4 regions of the Pseudomonas sp. SDO5522_S412 genome follow, and region 1 is predicted to be linked to each of the others. Evidence: predicted binding sites of a transcription regulator. Region 1 holds the regulator's gene; each other region holds the start of a gene.

Region 1 (4,208 bases):
CGACGTGGTCACTTCGGTGGGCAACCTGGCGTATTTCGAACAACTGCAGAAAGTGGGCGACCCTACGCCGGTCAAAGGCTATGGCAAGACGATCCAGTACCACGCCCAGCAAAACCGCATCGTGCTGATCGACCAGGCCCGGGTCATCAATGACGGCAACACCACCGACGGCGAAAAAATCGTCTACGACACGGTGAAGCAGATCGCCCAGGCCGGCCGTGCTACCGGCTCGAAAATCAGCACGCCGAAGCCGCGTATCGACATGGTTATCCAGCCGAAGCAGAAACCGGGCGCAGCCCAGCCGGCGCCGAAACCCGACGCGAAGAAGGCGAATTAATGGCAACCCTGAAAGCCCAGCATCTGGCCAAGGCTTATAAAAGCCGTCAGGTCGTGCGTGACGTCAGCCTGTCGATCGACAGCGGCCAGATCGTCGGTTTGCTCGGCCCCAACGGTGCCGGCAAGACCACCTGCTTCTACATGATCGTCGGCCTGGTGCAGGCCGATCAAGGCCGCGTCCTGATCGACGACCTGGACGTAAGCCACCAGCCTATGCACGGCCGTGCGCAAGCGGGTATCGGCTATCTTCCCCAGGAAGCATCGATCTTCCGCAAACTGTCGGTTTCCGACAACATCATGGCCATCCTCGAGACCCGCAAGGAACTCGACCGCGCCGGGCGCAAGAAAGAGCTGGAAAGCCTGCTGCAGGAATTCCACATCAACCACATTCGCGACAACCTCGGCATGAGCCTTTCCGGCGGCGAGCGTCGTCGTGTGGAAATCGCCCGCGCGCTGGCCACGGCGCCCAAGTTCATCCTGCTGGACGAACCTTTCGCCGGTGTCGACCCGATCTCGGTCGGCGACATCAAGCAGATCATCCATCATCTCAAGGCCAAGGGCATCGGTGTATTGATCACCGACCACAACGTCCGTGAGACACTCGATATCTGCGAAACCGCCTACATCGTCAACGATGGACAGCTGATTGCCGAAGGTGACTCTGCCACTATCCTGGCCAACGAACTGGTCAAGGAAGTGTATCTGGGTCACGAGTTCCGCCTGTAAACACGGTGGTATCAGGCCATTCGCCATGGAGCGCGGTAGTCAATAAAAACCTCAGTATTTTTATTGTTACCGCGCTCTAGGCAAAGCCCCCGATATCAGGCATATAATTTGCTTATGTTTGGCGCTCACGCGCCCTGTCGTGGATGGCGCATTGCGCCGGCGAATAAGGTGTTAAGCCCCTGCCATGAAACCATCGCTAGTCCTGAGAATGGGCCAGCAGCTGACGATGACACCGCAGCTGCAACAGGCCATCCGCCTGCTCCAATTGTCGACCCTGGACCTGCAACAGGAAATCCAGGAGGCCCTGGAGTCCAATCCGATGCTCGAACGCCAGGAAGAAGGCGACGACTTCGATAATGCAGACCCGCTGGCCGACAACATCGAGCAAAAGCCCAACCCCGACGTACAGGAACCCTCCTACCAGGAAACCGCCCCCACGGTGGATAACCTTGAGGAAGGCGAATGGAACGAACGCATTCCCAACGAACTTCCCGTGGATACCGCCTGGGAAGACGTCTACCAGACCAGCGCCAGCAGCCTGCCCAGCAACGATGACGACGAGTGGGACTTCACCACCCGCACATCAGCCGGCGAGAGCCTGCAGAGCCATTTGCTCTGGCAACTGAACCTGGCACCGATGTCCGATACCGATCGCCTGATCGCCGTGACCCTGATCGATTGCATCAACAACCAGGGCTACCTGGACGAGACCCTTGAGGAGATCCTCGAGGCGTTCGACCCGGAACTGGACATCGAACTGGACGAAATCGAAGCCGTCCTGCACCGCATCCAGCAATTCGAGCCGGCCGGCATCGGCGCCCGCAACCTCAGCGAGTGCCTGCTGCTGCAACTGCGCCAATTGCCGGCCAAGACGCCTTGGCTGAGCGAAGCGCAGCGCCTGGTCACCGACTACATCGACCTGCTGGGCAGCCGCGACTACAGCCAGCTGATGCGCCGCATGAAGCTCAAGGAAGATGATCTGCGCCAGATCATCGAGCTGGTGCAGAGCCTCAACCCACGCCCGGGCTCGCAGATCGAGTCCAGCGAAGCCGAATATGTCGTGCCCGACGTGATTGTGCGCAAGGACAACGAACGCTGGCTGGTGGAGCTGAACCAGGAATCGGTGCCGCGCCTGCGGGTCAATCCGCAATACGCAGGTTTTGTGCGCCGCGCCGACACCAGCGCCGATAACACCTTCATGCGTAACCAACTGCAGGAAGCCCGCTGGTTCATCAAGAGCCTGCAAAGCCGCAACGAAACCCTGATGAAAGTCGCCACCCAGATCGTCGAGCACCAGCGCGGCTTCCTGGAATACGGCGATGAAGCGATGAAGCCGCTGGTACTGCACGACATCGCCGAGGCGGTGGGCATGCACGAATCAACGATTTCCCGGGTGACCACGCAAAAATTCATGCATACCCCACGGGGTATATATGAGCTGAAATACTTTTTCTCCAGCCACGTCAGCACCTCCGAAGGCGGCGAATGCTCGTCCACGGCGATCCGCGCGATCATCAAAAAACTGGTTGCCGCGGAAAATCAGAAAAAGCCGTTGAGTGACAGCAAGATCGCTGGTTTACTGGAGGCACAAGGCATTCAGGTCGCCCGTCGAACCGTCGCCAAGTACCGCGAGTCCCTAGGGATCGCGCCTTCCAGCGAGCGTAAGCGTTTGATGTGACGGGCGGGCCATAGCGTTCCAGTGGCGGGTATTCCTACCCGCCGCTTTATGCACTGGCAACGAAGGAGAAGCTGTATGCAAGTCAACATCAGTGGACACCATGTAGAAGTCACCCCTCCATTGCGCGAATACGTCGAGCTGAAGCTGAAGAAGCTTGAGGGCCATTTCGACAAGATCACCAACGTGCAGGTCATCATGAAGGTCGACAAGCTTCAGCAGAAAATCGAAGCGACACTTCAGATACCCGGTGGCGAAGTGGTCGCCAATGCCGAACATGAAGACATGTATGCATCAATCGACTTGCTCACAGACAAGCTTGACCGCCAACTTAAAAAGCATAAGGAAAAGCAGCAGAGCCTTCTTCAAGGCACTGGCCGCTAACACTCCCCACCCATGATCCGACTTGAAACCATCCTGACCCCCGGCCGTTCCCTCGTGAACGTGCCGGGCGGCAGTAAAAAGCGCGCCCTCGAACAAATTGCCAACCTGATCGGCCGCGAAGTGCCCGAACTGGATACGCAAGCTGTGTACGAGGCCCTGATCGCCCGTGAAAAGCTCGGCTCCACCGGCTTTGGCAACGGCATCGCCATTCCTCACTGCCGCCTGCAAGGCTGTGAGTCTCCAGTCAGCGCCCTGCTGCACCTGGACGCCCCTATCGATTTCGACGCCATCGACGGCGCGCCGGTCGACCTGCTGTTCGTACTGCTGGTCCCGCAAGCTGCCACCGATGCGCACCTGGAGCTGCTTCGGCAGATCGCCAGCATGCTCGACCGCAAGGACGTACGCGACAAACTGCGTAGTGCCTCAAGCAATGAGGCGCTCTACCAGGTTGTCCTGGATGAACAAAACGGGCATTAATCATGCGTTTGATCATCGTCAGCGGCCGTTCCGGCTCAGGTAAAAGCACGGCCCTCAATGTTCTTGAGGACAACGGCTTCTATTGCATCGACAACCTGCCCGCCGGCCTGCTACCGGAACTGGCGGAACGCGCGCTGATTCATACCGAGCTGGCGCAACCGCTGGTCGCCGTGTCGATCGACGCCCGCAACCTGCCCAGCCACCTCACACGCTTTCCTGAACTGCTCGAAGAAGTGCGGGCCAAGCACATCCATTGCGATGTGCTGTACCTGGACGCCGACGAAGAGACCCTGCTCAAGCGCTTCTCCGAAACCCGTCGCCGCCACCCGTTGAGCAGCCCTCATCGCTCCCTGGCCGAAGCCATCGAGGACGAGACCAAACTGCTGGGGCCGATCATTGACCTGGCCGACCTCAAGATCAACACCACCAGCCTGAACCTGTATCAACTGCGGGATGCGATCAAGCTGCGTCTGCTGAACCAGCCGGAGCCAGGCACGGCGTTCCTTGTCGAGTCGTTCGGTTTCAAGCGCGGCATGCCGGTGGATGCCGACCTGGTGTTCGATGTGCGCTGCCTGCCCAACCCGTACTGGAAGCCGGAACTGCGCGATCA
Region 2 (4,208 bases), on a different contig from region 1:
TCCCCAAACATTTCATACCGCGCGTCCAGCAACCGCAACGTGTTATCCGCCCGCTCGACAAACGTCCCCAGCCGAATAAACCGATACGCATCGTTACGCATGATCGTCCCGGACGTCGCCCCACGAAACAGGTGCGAGCGCTGCTTCACCCAGTCACAAAAGTGGCTGATGCCATGCCGCGCCAACCCGCCGGCCGCAATACTGCGCATCTCCAGCCAAGTGGCGTTGAGGTTTTCCCACATATCAGCCGTGATCCGTCCCCGCACCGCATGGGCATTACCCCGTGCAGCCCGCAGGCAGTTGTAGATACTGGCGGGGTTTTCCTCGTCGAGGGCGAAGAAGTGCAGCATGCGCTCGGCGTCCAGTTGCTGATGGCGCTCAAGGTAACTGTCCAGGGTGCCGCTGCTGAGCAGCGACATGGCCAACTCGTCCAGCCCGTCACTGCGCCCGGCCTGGGGCATCAACGACAGCGAATAACTGACTTCCAGCATGCGCGCCAGGTTCTCGGCACGCTCCAGGTAACGGGACATCCAATATAGATCTGCGGCGGTTCTACTCAGCATACTCAGCCCTCCACCACCCAGGTGTCCTTGGTTCCGCCGCCTTGCGACGAGTTGACGATCAATGAGCCTTCGCGCAGCGCCACGCGGGTCAAGCCACCGGGTACCAGGCGAGTTTCCTTGCCCGAGAGCACGAACGGTCGCAGGTCGATATGCCGCGGCGCGATGCCGTTTTCGACAAATGTCGGGCAAGTGGACAGGCTCAAGGTCGGTTGGGCGATGTAGGCGTGAGGGCGGGCCTTGATACGCTGGCGGAAGTCCTCGATCTCGGCCGCGCTGGACGCCGGGCCCACCAGCATGCCGTAGCCGCCGGAACCCTGGGTTTCCTTGACCACCAGCTCCGGCAGGTGCGCCAGTACGTGGGACAGTTCATCCGGCTTGCGGCACTGGAAGGTCGGCACGTTTTGCAGGACCGGCTCTTCATCCAGGTAGAACCGGATCATTTCCGGCACGTACGGGTAGATCGACTTGTCGTCCGCCACGCCGGTGCCGATCGCATTCGCCAGCACTACGTTGCCCGCGCAGTACGCCGCGACCAGGCCGGGCACGCCGAGCATCGAATCGGGGTTGAAAGCCTGCGGATCGAGGAAGGCATCGTCGATGCGGCGGTAGATCACATCCACGGCCTTGGGGCCGTCGGTGGTACGCATGAACACCTTGAGGTCGTGCACGAACAGGTCGGCACCTTCCACCAGCTCCACGCCCATTTCCCGGGCCAGGAATGCATGCTCGAAGAACGCGCTGTTAAACCGGCCCGGCGTCAGCACCACCACATTCGGGTTGTCCAGGCGGCTGGAGCTTTTCAGGGTCTTGAGCAGCAGGTTGGGATAGTGGTCCACCGGGGCGATGCGTTGCTTGGCGAACACCTCGGGGAACAGGCGCATCATCATCTTGCGGTCTTCGAGCATGTAGCTCACGCCGCTGGGGGTACGCAGGTTGTCTTCGAGCACGTAGTAGGTGCCGTCGCCATCGCGCACCAGGTCGACCCCGGAGATGTGCGAGTAGATATCGCGGTGCAGGTCCAGGCCGACCATGGCTTTCTGGTATCCCTCGTTGCCCAGCACCTGATCGGCGGGAATGATCCCGGCCTTGATGATGCGTTGGTCGTGGTAGATGTCGGCAAGGAACATGTTCAGCGCATTCACCCGCTGGATACAGCCGCGCTCGATGACACTCCACTCACTGGCGGGGATGCTGCGGGGGATGATATCGAAGGGGATCAGGCGCTCGGTGTCTTGCTCGTCGCCATACAGGGTGAAGGTGATCCCCGCGCGGTGAAACAGCAGGTCGGCTTCACGGCGGCGCTGGGCCAGCAGTTCTGGCGGCGTGTTGGCCAGCCAGCGGGAGAATTCCTGATAATGCGCACGGCAAACGCCTTGTGCGTCATTCATTTCATCAAAGAAAGATCGAGCCATTCCAATTACCTTGTCAGTGCCGGGACTAACTGCGCTTTGGCACTGCCGCTTTAGAAAACGCATTTTTTTATGAGCCCGTGGCTGATGGTGCCAGCAGGCCTGGTCCTTACTTTCTTTTGGGGTGGGCTCTGGGTCGGGGGGTAACGATTGCTCCTGTATCCGGGCAGATAAAGGACTAAAGCAATGCCTGTGCCATCCACCTTGTGGCGAGGGAGCTTGCTCCCGCTGGGCTGCGCAGCGGCCCCAAAAAGGAACCAGACCGCTGCGCACCGGAGCGCTGTCCCGGTCCAGCGGCACCAAGCTCCCGCGCCACCGACGCGGCCCTATCGCCTCAAAACGGTGCACTGATTACTTGAACTTTGCACCAGCCCGGTTCTTCTAAACTGCTTCAAATGCCAGCACGGAGCACGGATGTGCCCAGAATCATCTCACCCGACACCCCGGAATCGAGCCTGACCGACCACAGCGAACACAACGCTAAGATTTTCGGTTCGCCCAAGGACCGTCTCGACTTTTACCGGCGTGAAATTCAGTACGAAACCAGCATCCTGGCCAACCGCACCGACGCCTACCTCACGGCCCAGTCATTCCTGGTGATCGCCTTCGTGTCCGGCATGGGCAACCTGAACCCCGAATGGGGCAAGCTGTTCACCCTGGTGGTGCCCGTGTTCCTGGCGACCCTGGGCATTCTCAGTTCCCTCAACGCCTGGCCGGGGATTCGGGCGGCCTACGAAATCATCGACCACTGGCATTACAAGCAGAGCGAACTGCTGCGCAGCGAGCCGGTGATGGGCCTGGCCTACGATGAGTCGCCACTGTTCAGTGAGATGGAGTCGTCCCACAAGGGCTATCGCAAGTCGCTGTTGTTCTCGATGCGCGCGCCCTGGCTGTTCATGGTGTTCTGGGTGATGCTGGGGGCCTACGCGTTTTACATCCAGGTGGACAACCCCGGCTCATAAGCAATTGGAACTTCACCGACCCGCACGGGACCTTACCTTTACGCAGTCTGCGTTTTCCAACAGAGGTGAGCCATGAGCACAGACAACGACCCGCAAACCAGCAACCGTAACGATCCCGCCATCGACCGCGGCGAACCGGCCCCCGGCACCGCGGCCGACGCGCCGAAAGACCCCAAGCCTGCCAGCGACCCCAAGGCCAAGGAAAACGACTACAGTCCAGACTTCAAGCCCGAGCGCGAGCCCAAGCCTGAAACCGATGCCGATATCGATACCCAAGGCGGTTAGAGGAGACGGTGATGTCAGTTGAAATAGACGAAGACGATGAACTCAATGACCCGGGCAATGAAGACCCAGGTTCATTGATGGATGATGCCGAAGTACCGCTTAACGACCTGGATGATGCCGCTGACGTCGGCAACACTGAAAACCAGGAGTAGACGTCATTGTTGTGCCTGGGCACGTCGTTCATACCACGCCAGCATCGGCTGCGTGCTGAGACCATGAACGACGATGCTCAGGGCAATGACTGACAGCGTCAGGTTCACCGCGACCGCACTGCTGGTGCCCACCAGCCCGTGGTTGATGGCATAGAACAGGTAGTAGATGCTGCCGATCCCGCGAATCCCGAACCAGCCCACCAGCCCGCGCTGATGGCGATTCAGCAAGCTGCCCCAGGGTATCGACAGCACGCTGAGGGGGCGAATCACGCAAAACAGCGCCGCCCCCACCGCCAGCGCCCGCCAGTCCCAATGGCTGACCAGCACCACGCCCAGCAAGGTCACCAGGAACACTTCCATCGAACGCTCCACCAGCCCACCAAAGGCGAGCATGTCGCCCATCATCACCCCGGCGGCGATTTGCGTGTCCTGCAGTTGCCCGACATCGCCATGCAACGCATGCTCCGGCTCAACTTCCATGTGGCCAACCACCGGCTGTGCCAGATGTTCCGCCGGGGTTTGTGAGTTGCCTGTGGACTTGAACTCGGCCTGGCGCAGCCCCAGGCCGGCGGCAAATACCGACAGGAAGCCGTAGCCGCCGATGGCTTCGGCCACCACATAGGCGAGGGCGATCAGGGCCAGCGTCAGGTAGTCATTCGGTGACAGGGTGCTGTCGGCATTGGTGATACGCATCTTCAGGGTGACGCGACCGATGCCACGCCCCATCCAGTAGCCCACGAGCAACCCGGCAGGTACGGCCCAGAGCAGGTTTTTCAGCACCCAGCCGCCCAGCCAGTCACCGTCGAACCCGCCGTGCTGCATGAAAATCAGCGCAAA
Region 3 (4,208 bases), on a different contig from region 1:
GTCGCGACGTTGGCGATGTTGTTACCCGTCACGTCCAGTTGTTTGTTGGCCGCATAGAGGCCGCTAAGGCCGATGTTAAAAGACATTGTTCTCTCCTTTTGCCGTATTTAGCCGGCTCTATGTACCGATAGTCTGAATTTGCGACAGCTTGATACTGCCCAGGCCGCCCGCCAGGTTCAGCACCATTTCAGCGCCGTTCGTGCCCAGGGTTACGCTGGTCACCGTTGCCGGCAGCGAGGTGGCGAGGGCCACCGAGTCACCCTTGTCATTCTTGGTGGTGGCATTGAAGGTGTAGGTGCCGGGTGGCGCCGTCTCACCCGCATCGGTCTTGCCGTCCCAGACGAAGCTGGAGTTGCCGGCGCTCTGGGCGCCCATGTCGATGGTGCGAACGACGTTGCCATCCTTGTCGGTGATCTTGACGGAGACGTTGCCCGTCGCCGCCGTCACCGCCACGGAACCGGTCATGCTCTTGCTGGTATCCACCATCGCCTTGTCGGTCTGGGTGATGACCGAACGCCCCACCAGCGACGAAGCCTGCAGCGCCTGGGAGGAGCTGAAGTTGCTGGAAATCGCATTCACCGAGTCATTCAGGTTGTTGATGCCTTCCAGACTGCTGAACTGCGCCAACTGTGCGACGAACGCGCCATTGTCCTGGGGCGACAGCGGGTCCTGGTTTTTCAGCTGGGTCACCAGCAATTGCAGGAACGCGTCCTTGCCCATCGCCTGGTTGCCCGTCGCCGACTTGGCGGCGTCACCGACGCTGGTGTTATCTGTCGCCGTCTTGACCTTGGAGTTAAAAAGGTCCTGGACTGCCGTGTTCGTCGAACTGTTATCAACAATGGCCATTATTTGGCGCCCCTTATCACTGACCCAGGGTCAGGACCTTCTGCATCATGGTTTTGGCGGTGTTCATCATTTCCGCGTTGGTCTGGAACGAGCGGCTGGCGGAAATCATGTCGGCCATTTCCTCGACCACGTTGACGTTGGGGTAGTACACGTACCCTTTTTCGTTCGCGGCAGGATGGTTCGGCTCGTAGCGGGCTTCGAGGTTGCTCTGGTCTTCGACCACACCGAGCACCTGCACGCCCTGGCCTGCGGCATCCTGGTTCTGGAACAGCGAATCGCCGCTGCCACTCTGGCCGCCCTGGCCGCCCTGGAACATGGTGGCGAACACCGGGTGCCGGGCACGGTAGGTCTGGTCGATGCTCGAAGACACGGTCTCGGCGTTGGCGATGTTACTGGCGACGGTGTTGAGGCGCGTGGTCTGCGCACTCATGCCACTACCGGCAATATTGAAAACACTGGCGAGGGACATGGCTTATTCTCCACGCAGGGCTGACATCAGCCCTTTGAATTTGCTGTTGAGCAGGGTAAAGCTGGCCTGGAAGTTCACTGAGTTCTCGGCGTAGGCCGATTGCTCCAACTGGGCGTCCACGGTGTTCTGGTCGATCGACGGTTGCATCGGCGTGCGATACAGCAGCGACTCGTCACCATTGCCCAGGCCTTGCGCCTCGATATGACGGCTGTTGGTCATGTTCAGGGCGAAGGTGCCGTTCTTGGTCTTGTCTTGCTGGGCGGCGAGCACGGCAGAGAAGTCCAGGTCCCGAGCCTTGTAGTTCGGGGTGTCGGCGTTGGCGATGTTGTTGGCCAGGACTTCGGCACGCTGGGCGCGAAAGCCCAGTGCTTGTTCGTGGATACCGAGCGCTTTATCGAAGCTGATGCTCATGGCGGAAACCTTTAGGGGCTGACCTGCTTTTCGTAACAAGGATTTAGCAAGGGCCATGCCAAGTTGCTTGAGCCCCGTAAATCAAGGGTTTGCGAGGGAATTGCCGGCGGCAATGCCAGAAAAGCGGCAAAGGGTTTCCGCGAAACGCCAGTAAAGCGGCAATGAGGGCTTGCCGCTTTGCGGCCATAAAAAAAGGGAGGCCTGTGCAGGCCTCCCTTTTTGTCCAAGCACTCATCACTTGGCCTGGTAAATGATTCCAGGACTGCACTGCACCATCTGGTAATGATCCGGCAAACCGTTCAGCGCCTCGGAAGCCCCCAGGAACAGATAACCGCCACGCTTGAGGGTGCCGTGGATGCGCAACAGAATGTCTTTCTTCACCTCGGCCGAGAAGTAGATCAGCACGTTGCGGCAAAACACCATGTCGAACTTGCCCAGGCTGGCATAACTGTCCAGCAGGTTGAACGAACGAAACTCCACCCGGCTCTTGATCGGCGCCTTGACCGCCCAACGCCCTGCTCCCTTGGGATCGAAGAAACGCTGCAAGCGCTCCTGGGACAACCCGCGCCCCAGCGCCAGGCTGTCGTACTCGCCGGTCTTGCAGTTGGTGAGCATGGTGCCGGACAAATCCGTGGCCACGATTTGCGCCCCGGCTTTCAACTGGCCCATGTTGGTCCGCTCGAACTCATCGATGGCCATCGAAATCGAATACGGTTCCTGTCCCGACGAACAGGCCGCCGACCAGATGCGCAGACGCTGGCCGGGAGCGGCCTTGATCGCCTCGGGCAGCACCTTGTTCTTGAGCACTTCAAACGGATAGGTATCGCGAAACCACAAGGTTTCGTTGGTGGTCATGGCGTCGACCACCATCTCCTTGAGCCCGCTGCGTGGCTGGCCCTGGATCCGTTGCACCAACTCCCCGAGGGACTTGATGCCTTGCTGCTCCATCAGTTTGTTGAGACGGCTGGATACCAGGTACTGCTTGTTTTCACCGAGCAATATGCCACAGGCCTTTTCCAGGAAGACCCGGAACTGTTCGAAATCCAAATTACCCGTAGACAATGATACCGCCTCTTAAATCGTGTGACCGCCAGGGAAAAGGCCCCTAGCCGTGATCTGCTGCCTTGATCCGGTCGACTACCCGGGATGCCAGGTCATCAGGGCGGAATTTGGCCAGGAAGTCATCGGCACCGACCTTCTTGACCATCGCCTGATTGAATACACCCGACAACGAAGTATGCAGGATGATATGTAGTTTTTGCATGCGTGGGTCGTTGCGTATCTCGGCCGTGAGGGTGTAGCCGTCCATTTCCGGCATCTCGATGTCGGAGATCATCATCAGGAATTCTTCTTCCGGCTTCTTGCCCTCATCCACCAGCTTGCGCAGGTAATCCAGGGCCTGGCGACCGTCATTGAGCGCGACCACTTCGACCCCAACGGTCTGCATGCAACGGGACACCTGCTTGCGCGCAACCGAAGAGTCGTCCACCGTCAGCACCCGCAGCGAGATCGCCTTGTGCGCGGTTTCGGCGTCTACCACACCCACCGATATCGCCTCGGAGGTCGGGGCCACTTCGGCGAGGATTTTCTCCACGTCGATGATTTCCACCAACTGGTTGTCGACCCGCGTCACCGCCGTGAGGTAGTGATCGCGACCGGTGCCCTTGGGCGGCGGATGGATCTCTTCCCAGTTCATGTTGACGATGCGCTCCACCGAGCGCACCAGGAAACCCTGGGTCTTGGTGTTGTACTCGGTAATGATCACGAACGGGCTCTCGCGGTCCTGCAATCCCGCCGAACCGGTGGCCATTGCCAGGTCAAGAATCGGGATGGTCGCGCCACGAATGTTGGCCACACCGCAAACCACCGGGCTGGACTTGGGCATTATTGTCAGCTTGGGACACTGCAGCACTTCGCGAACCTTGAAGACATTAATCCCGTACAGCTGCTTGCCGTCCAGACGGAACAACAGCAACTCCAGGCGATTCTGCCCCACCAGCTGTGTGCGCTGGTTCACTGAATCCATTACACCGGCCATGCCCAGACTCCTACGCTAAAACTTAGGGGTACGACGCGTACCCAACACTAAACGGCACGAGCTTTGCTTTTTTATTGGCCATGGACATCAAAACGACAGTTTCCCGACGCCTCCGATCCCCACAGTACCGCAGATTGCTCTGCGTCTCGATGGCGTTGCTTGCCTTGGCTACGGGCCAGCCGGCCCGCGCCGATAACGTCACCTTGCCTGATCTGCTTATCGGCGTCACTCAAGGCTTTCTTGAGTTCACTGTAGAAGATTATCTGGCCACGACGCAGACACCGGGCCGCTACGAAATCCAGGTCAACCAGCTGGATCCGCGCCTGCGCATGCCCATGTGCGACAGAGAATTGACAGCTTCCCTGGAAAGCCCCGCCCAGCCCATCGGGCGCGTGACCGTGAAAGTGCGCTGCGAAGGCGCCTCGCCCTGGACGGTGTTCGTGC
Region 4 (4,208 bases), on a different contig from region 1:
CGAGGTTTTCCGCGCGCTCCAGGTAGCGTGACATCCAATACAAATCCGAGGCAGTTCTACTCAACATATTTCAATCCTCGACCACCCAGGTGTCTTTGGTGCCGCCGCCCTGGGACGAGTTGACCACCAGCGAGCCTTCCCGCAGCGCCACACGAGTCAGGCCGCCGGGGACCACACGGGTTTCCTTGCCTTGCAGCACAAACGGGCGCAGGTCGATGTGGCGTGGCGCGATGCCGTTTTCGACGAAGGTCGGGCATGTCGACAGGCACAGGGTCGGTTGCGCGATATAGGCGTGGGGCTTGGCCTTGATGCGTGCGCGGAAGGCTTCGATTTCCGCCGCCGAGGCGGCCGGGCCGACTAACATGCCGTAGCCACCGGAGCCCTGGGTTTCCTTCACCACCAAGTCCGGAAGGTTGGCGAGCACGTGGGACAGTTCGCTGGGATTACGGCACTGGAACGTCGGAACATTCTTCAGGATCGGTTCTTCATCCAGGTAAAAACGGATCATCTCGGTGACGAAGGGGTACACCGACTTGTCATCCGCCACCCCGGTGCCGATGGCATTGGCCAACACCACGTTGCCCGAGCGGTACGCCGCCAGCAGGCCCGGCACGCCGAGCATGGAGTCCGGGTTGAAGGCCAGCGGGTCGAGGAACGCGTCGTCGAGGCGACGGTAGATCACATCCACCGCCTTGGGACCATCGGTGGTGCGCATGAACACGCGGTCATCACGCACGAACAGGTCGGCGCCTTCCACCAGTTCCACGCCCATTTCCCGGGCCAGGAATGCATGCTCGAAGAACGCACTGTTGAAACGCCCAGGCGTCAGCACCACCACACTGGGATTATCCAGCGGGCTGGAGCTTTTCAGGGTGTCGAGCAACAGGTTGGGATAGTGGTCGATGGGCGCAATGCGCTGGGCCGCGAACAGTTCGGGGAACAGGCGCATCATCATCTTGCGGTCTTCGAGCATGTAGCTCACGCCGCTGGGGGTACGCAGATTGTCTTCGAGGACGTAGTAAGTGCCGTCGCCATCGCGTACGAGGTCGACACCTGAGATGTGGGAATAGATATCCCGATGCAGGTCCAGGCCCTGCATCGCCAACTGGTACTGCTCGTTGGCCAGGACTTGCTCGGCGGGGATGATCCCAGCCTTGATAATGCGTTGTTCGTGGTAGAGGTCGGCGAGAAACATGTTCAGCGCCTTGACCCGCTGGATGCAGCCGCGCTCGACGATCCGCCATTCACTGGCCGGGATGCTGCGGGGGATCGTGTCGAAGGGGATCAGGCGCTCGGTACCTTGCTCATCGCCATACAAGGTGAAGGTGATACCGGCCCGGTGAAACAGCAAATCGGCTTCGCGCCGGCGCTGGGCCAGCAGTTCGGCCGGCGTGTCGGCCAACCAGCGGGCAAATTCGCGGTAATGGGGGCGCACCTGCCCTGCCCCGTCGTACATCTCATCATAATAAGTGCGGATCATGCCGTACTCCTTGTCACCCGGACGCCAGAACCATCGCAAGGCCCGTGCCAGCGGCATAAACACTTAAGTATCAATCAGTTGGATATAGACGCAGGTCTCATCGCACCGTCCCGGTGCAGCAAATGCCCGCTGTCATGGGCGGCGCCTCATTGCAATGCAGGCCATGACTATCACCAGCATAGTCAGAGTTGATTTCACTGCCCGGCAAACCCCGCGGATAATCACCTCCATCAGCTGAACAGGACGCGTCCTACAGCTCCATCCATTGCGCATTACCGCTTGTACCGAATCGCTCTCCTCCTTTGCGATCTTCCCTTTGGCCACCCTGCTCGGGTGGCTTTTTTTTGCGCAGGATTTTTCCCGCGCCAGAAACAAAAACGGCCGACCCAAAGGTCAGCCGATACGCTGTGTTGTTGCTCATGTCGCTACATGGGTAACCCACGCACCTCCTGTTTCACGCCCCATCCCTCGATGATTCCGCCCAAGGGCTCGACCACCGCCTCAAAGTCCTGCTCGAAGTCTCCTATGCCGTCGTAGGTGGCGAACATGATTTTGCTCAATTCCAGGTACCAGGCGCCGTCATCCCGCGCGCTGACCTGGGCATTCAGGGATTCCCCACGAAACCGACCCGCAGCCCGCCGCGCACGTTCCTCATCCGGGAAAATGGCGTAGAACTCGATGGGGTGGAAACGCGAGAAGTCAAAGCCGCCCTCTTTCATGCGGCGCAACACGTTGGTGCTGATGTCTTCTTGATAGGCTGTGCTCATGAAACGTCCTCCTCAAACCGATGGATAGACTTTCCGTGCTTCCCAAGGCCCGCGCTGCAAGGGCGCGGGTGTTACGGCAGTGACGTCGCCGCTGGGAGACAAGCATGTAGCTGACAAGACCAGACCTTAGCGATTCATTCGCTGATCTCCATTGCAGAGTAGCGCGAAGCTATCACCTCCACCAGAGTCTGTTTAAAGGCGTACAGGGAATGTTCAGGCGGCGGGGTCGACCTTGAGGTCTTTGATGCTGTTTTGATCTTTCAGAATCTTGACCGTAGGTTCGGCAATACGCCCCTCCAGATCGTTGAGATCCAGTTCCTCCAGCACCGGTGATACGCGGGCGCGAACCAGGCGCGCAGCTTCTTCAAGCGTGGGTTTTTGCTCGCACTCGAATTGCTCGACCACCGACTCACCATGATCATTGGTGAAGGAAACGTTCCACTTTGGCATCAGAGCCTCCTCGATAAAACCCATGGGTGGGCTTACATCTATCTGGACCTTGAGGGCCTGGAAATCGTTCCACTCAAGGCAGGAGGCACCTGATCAACTGCAGTTATTTTTCAGCGTGTTCTTTCAGGGCTTTCAAGGTGTTGAACGGTGCGTCCACCACGAACTTGTTGGCCAACCAAGACGGCACGCTGCCACCTGGCTCGGTGTGCACCTGGTAGGTCACTTCGGTCAGGTTGTCGCCTTTAGGCACCAGCTTCCAGTAACCATCGACCTGGGCTACGCGCACATAGCCTTTGACTTCTGGCTGGTAGGTCGGCACTTCCAACAGCTTGCGGGTGACGGTGCCATCGGCAGCCTTGGTGGTGGTGATTTCCAGGATCGAGTCACGATCGGTCACCGGGAACGGTGCCTTGAACTGGGTGTAGGTCCAGCTCTTGTCGCCTTCCTGCTTGAGCAGTTTCTGCGACTTGCATTCGTGGATCCAGGAGCAGGCCCCCGCCACGTCTTCCTGCAGCGCCTGGATCTTGGCCAGCGGCGCCTTGATGGTCGTCACACCGCGATAAGCCTTGTACTTGGAACCGGCAATTTCACTCAAGGACACTTTGATGCCGTCTTCATCCTTGGCCGTCTGCCAGTCTTCAGCATGCGCTGCGGCAGCGAACAACGCGGTAAAACCGCACAACACAGCAATTCGTTTCAGTGAACCCATGGTCTTATTCCTTATTGTTGAAGTTCAGTACTTTGAACAGCCCACTAAGCCGCCGTCATCTGTTCCCACCAGCCGATCAACCTGATCGCTTCTGCCTGGCTACTGCCGCAGACCTCGATATCCGCCTGGAACGAACTACACACTGCCGGCCGCTCAGGCTGGCCAAACAACTGGCACAGTTGTTCGACCGAAAGATGCAGGCAGCGTTCGCCCGCCGGTTTGCCGGCAGGCATTCCCGGCAACGGAGAACTGATGGATGGGGCAATGCAGCAAGCGCCACAGCCTTCACGGCATTTCATGACGAACAGATCCTCGACAACTCAAGTGTTGATGGCCACGTAAGACTACGCCCTTAAACAGACGTTTTAAATTGGCTTAACAGGGGTTTTTCACCGAAAACAAAAGTGACTGACCAGTCTGCGACAGAAGGTCAGGGGTGCGCGTCACGTTTACTCGTCGGGTTTATTGCTTGAACTGGAAATCCAGCGCTGCGCCTTCTACTTCGCGGCGTTCTTCGTTGCGCAGTTGCAGCTGCATTTCATTGCTGAGCAGGCGCCCGTTGATCTGGAAGGCACTGTTGTCAGTGGGCTTTTCGGCAAACATCGGCGGCAGCAGCGGCACGTTCTTCGGCTGCGGCATGGTGCCGAGGGGTTGCAGGTGGCGGACCATGTTCGACGGCAGGCTCAAATCCAGCTCTGCAGGCGGCAGCGGCGTCTTGGCGACTTCGTGGGCCGACTTTGACTTGCTGGCGATAGGCGCACGTTTTTTAACCGGCGCTGCTTTCTTTGCGGGGGCTTTCTTC

Evidence for each region. The regulator sigma-54, encoded in region 1, starts transcription at its own class of promoters, with help from an activator protein. The targets are predictions, from matches to a motif close to ANTGGCATNNANNTTGCTNT.
Region 2: a site for sigma-54 is predicted at 2,153-2,172, ahead of ACW9I6_RS18965 (circularly permuted type 2 ATP-grasp protein). Genes of this name have one in related genera too.
Region 3: a site for sigma-54 is predicted at 1,770-1,789, ahead of flgB (flagellar basal body rod protein FlgB). Genes of this name have one in related genera too.
Region 4: a site for sigma-54 is predicted at 1,513-1,532, ahead of ACW9I6_RS20265 (circularly permuted type 2 ATP-grasp protein). Genes of this name have one in related genera too.

What each region holds. Positions count from the first base shown of each region.
Region 1 covers NZ_JBSVWQ010000043.1:10,750-14,957, forward strand. Annotated here, with positions in the region: gene lptA (lipopolysaccharide transport periplasmic protein LptA) at 1-337, shown strand, start outside; gene lptB (LPS export ABC transporter ATP-binding protein) at 337-1,062, shown strand; gene ACW9I6_RS12365 (RNA polymerase factor sigma-54) at 1,247-2,740, shown strand; gene hpf (ribosome hibernation-promoting factor, HPF/YfiA family) at 2,816-3,121, shown strand; gene ptsN (PTS IIA-like nitrogen regulatory protein PtsN) at 3,134-3,598, shown strand; gene rapZ (RNase adapter RapZ) at 3,601-4,208, shown strand, end outside.
Region 2 covers NZ_JBSVWQ010000095.1:14,534-18,741, reverse strand. Annotated here, with positions in the region: gene ACW9I6_RS18970 (alpha-E domain-containing protein) at 1-563, opposite strand, end outside; gene ACW9I6_RS18965 (circularly permuted type 2 ATP-grasp protein) at 566-1,975, opposite strand; gene ACW9I6_RS18960 (hypothetical protein) at 2,389-2,934, shown strand; gene ACW9I6_RS18955 (hypothetical protein) at 3,007-3,219, shown strand; gene ACW9I6_RS18950 (hypothetical protein) at 3,231-3,371, shown strand; gene ACW9I6_RS18945 (cation:proton antiporter) at 3,375-4,208, opposite strand, start outside.
Region 3 covers NZ_JBSVWQ010000063.1:14,371-18,578, reverse strand. Annotated here, with positions in the region: gene flgE (flagellar hook protein FlgE) at 1-86, opposite strand, end outside; gene flgD (flagellar hook assembly protein FlgD) at 118-846, opposite strand; gene flgC (flagellar basal body rod protein FlgC) at 863-1,315, opposite strand; gene flgB (flagellar basal body rod protein FlgB) at 1,319-1,726, opposite strand; gene cheR (protein-glutamate O-methyltransferase CheR) at 1,961-2,788, opposite strand; gene ACW9I6_RS15560 (chemotaxis protein CheV) at 2,832-3,764, opposite strand; gene flgA (flagellar basal body P-ring formation chaperone FlgA) at 3,845-4,208, shown strand, end outside.
Region 4 covers NZ_JBSVWQ010000108.1:7,605-11,812, forward strand. Annotated here, with positions in the region: gene ACW9I6_RS20260 (alpha-E domain-containing protein) at 1-67, opposite strand, end outside; gene ACW9I6_RS20265 (circularly permuted type 2 ATP-grasp protein) at 71-1,480, opposite strand; gene ACW9I6_RS20270 (ribonuclease E inhibitor RraB) at 1,906-2,247, opposite strand; gene ACW9I6_RS20275 (hypothetical protein) at 2,461-2,721, opposite strand; gene ACW9I6_RS20280 (START domain-containing protein) at 2,801-3,406, opposite strand; gene ACW9I6_RS20285 (YkgJ family cysteine cluster protein) at 3,451-3,705, opposite strand; gene ACW9I6_RS20290 (translation initiation factor 2) at 3,869-4,208, opposite strand, start outside.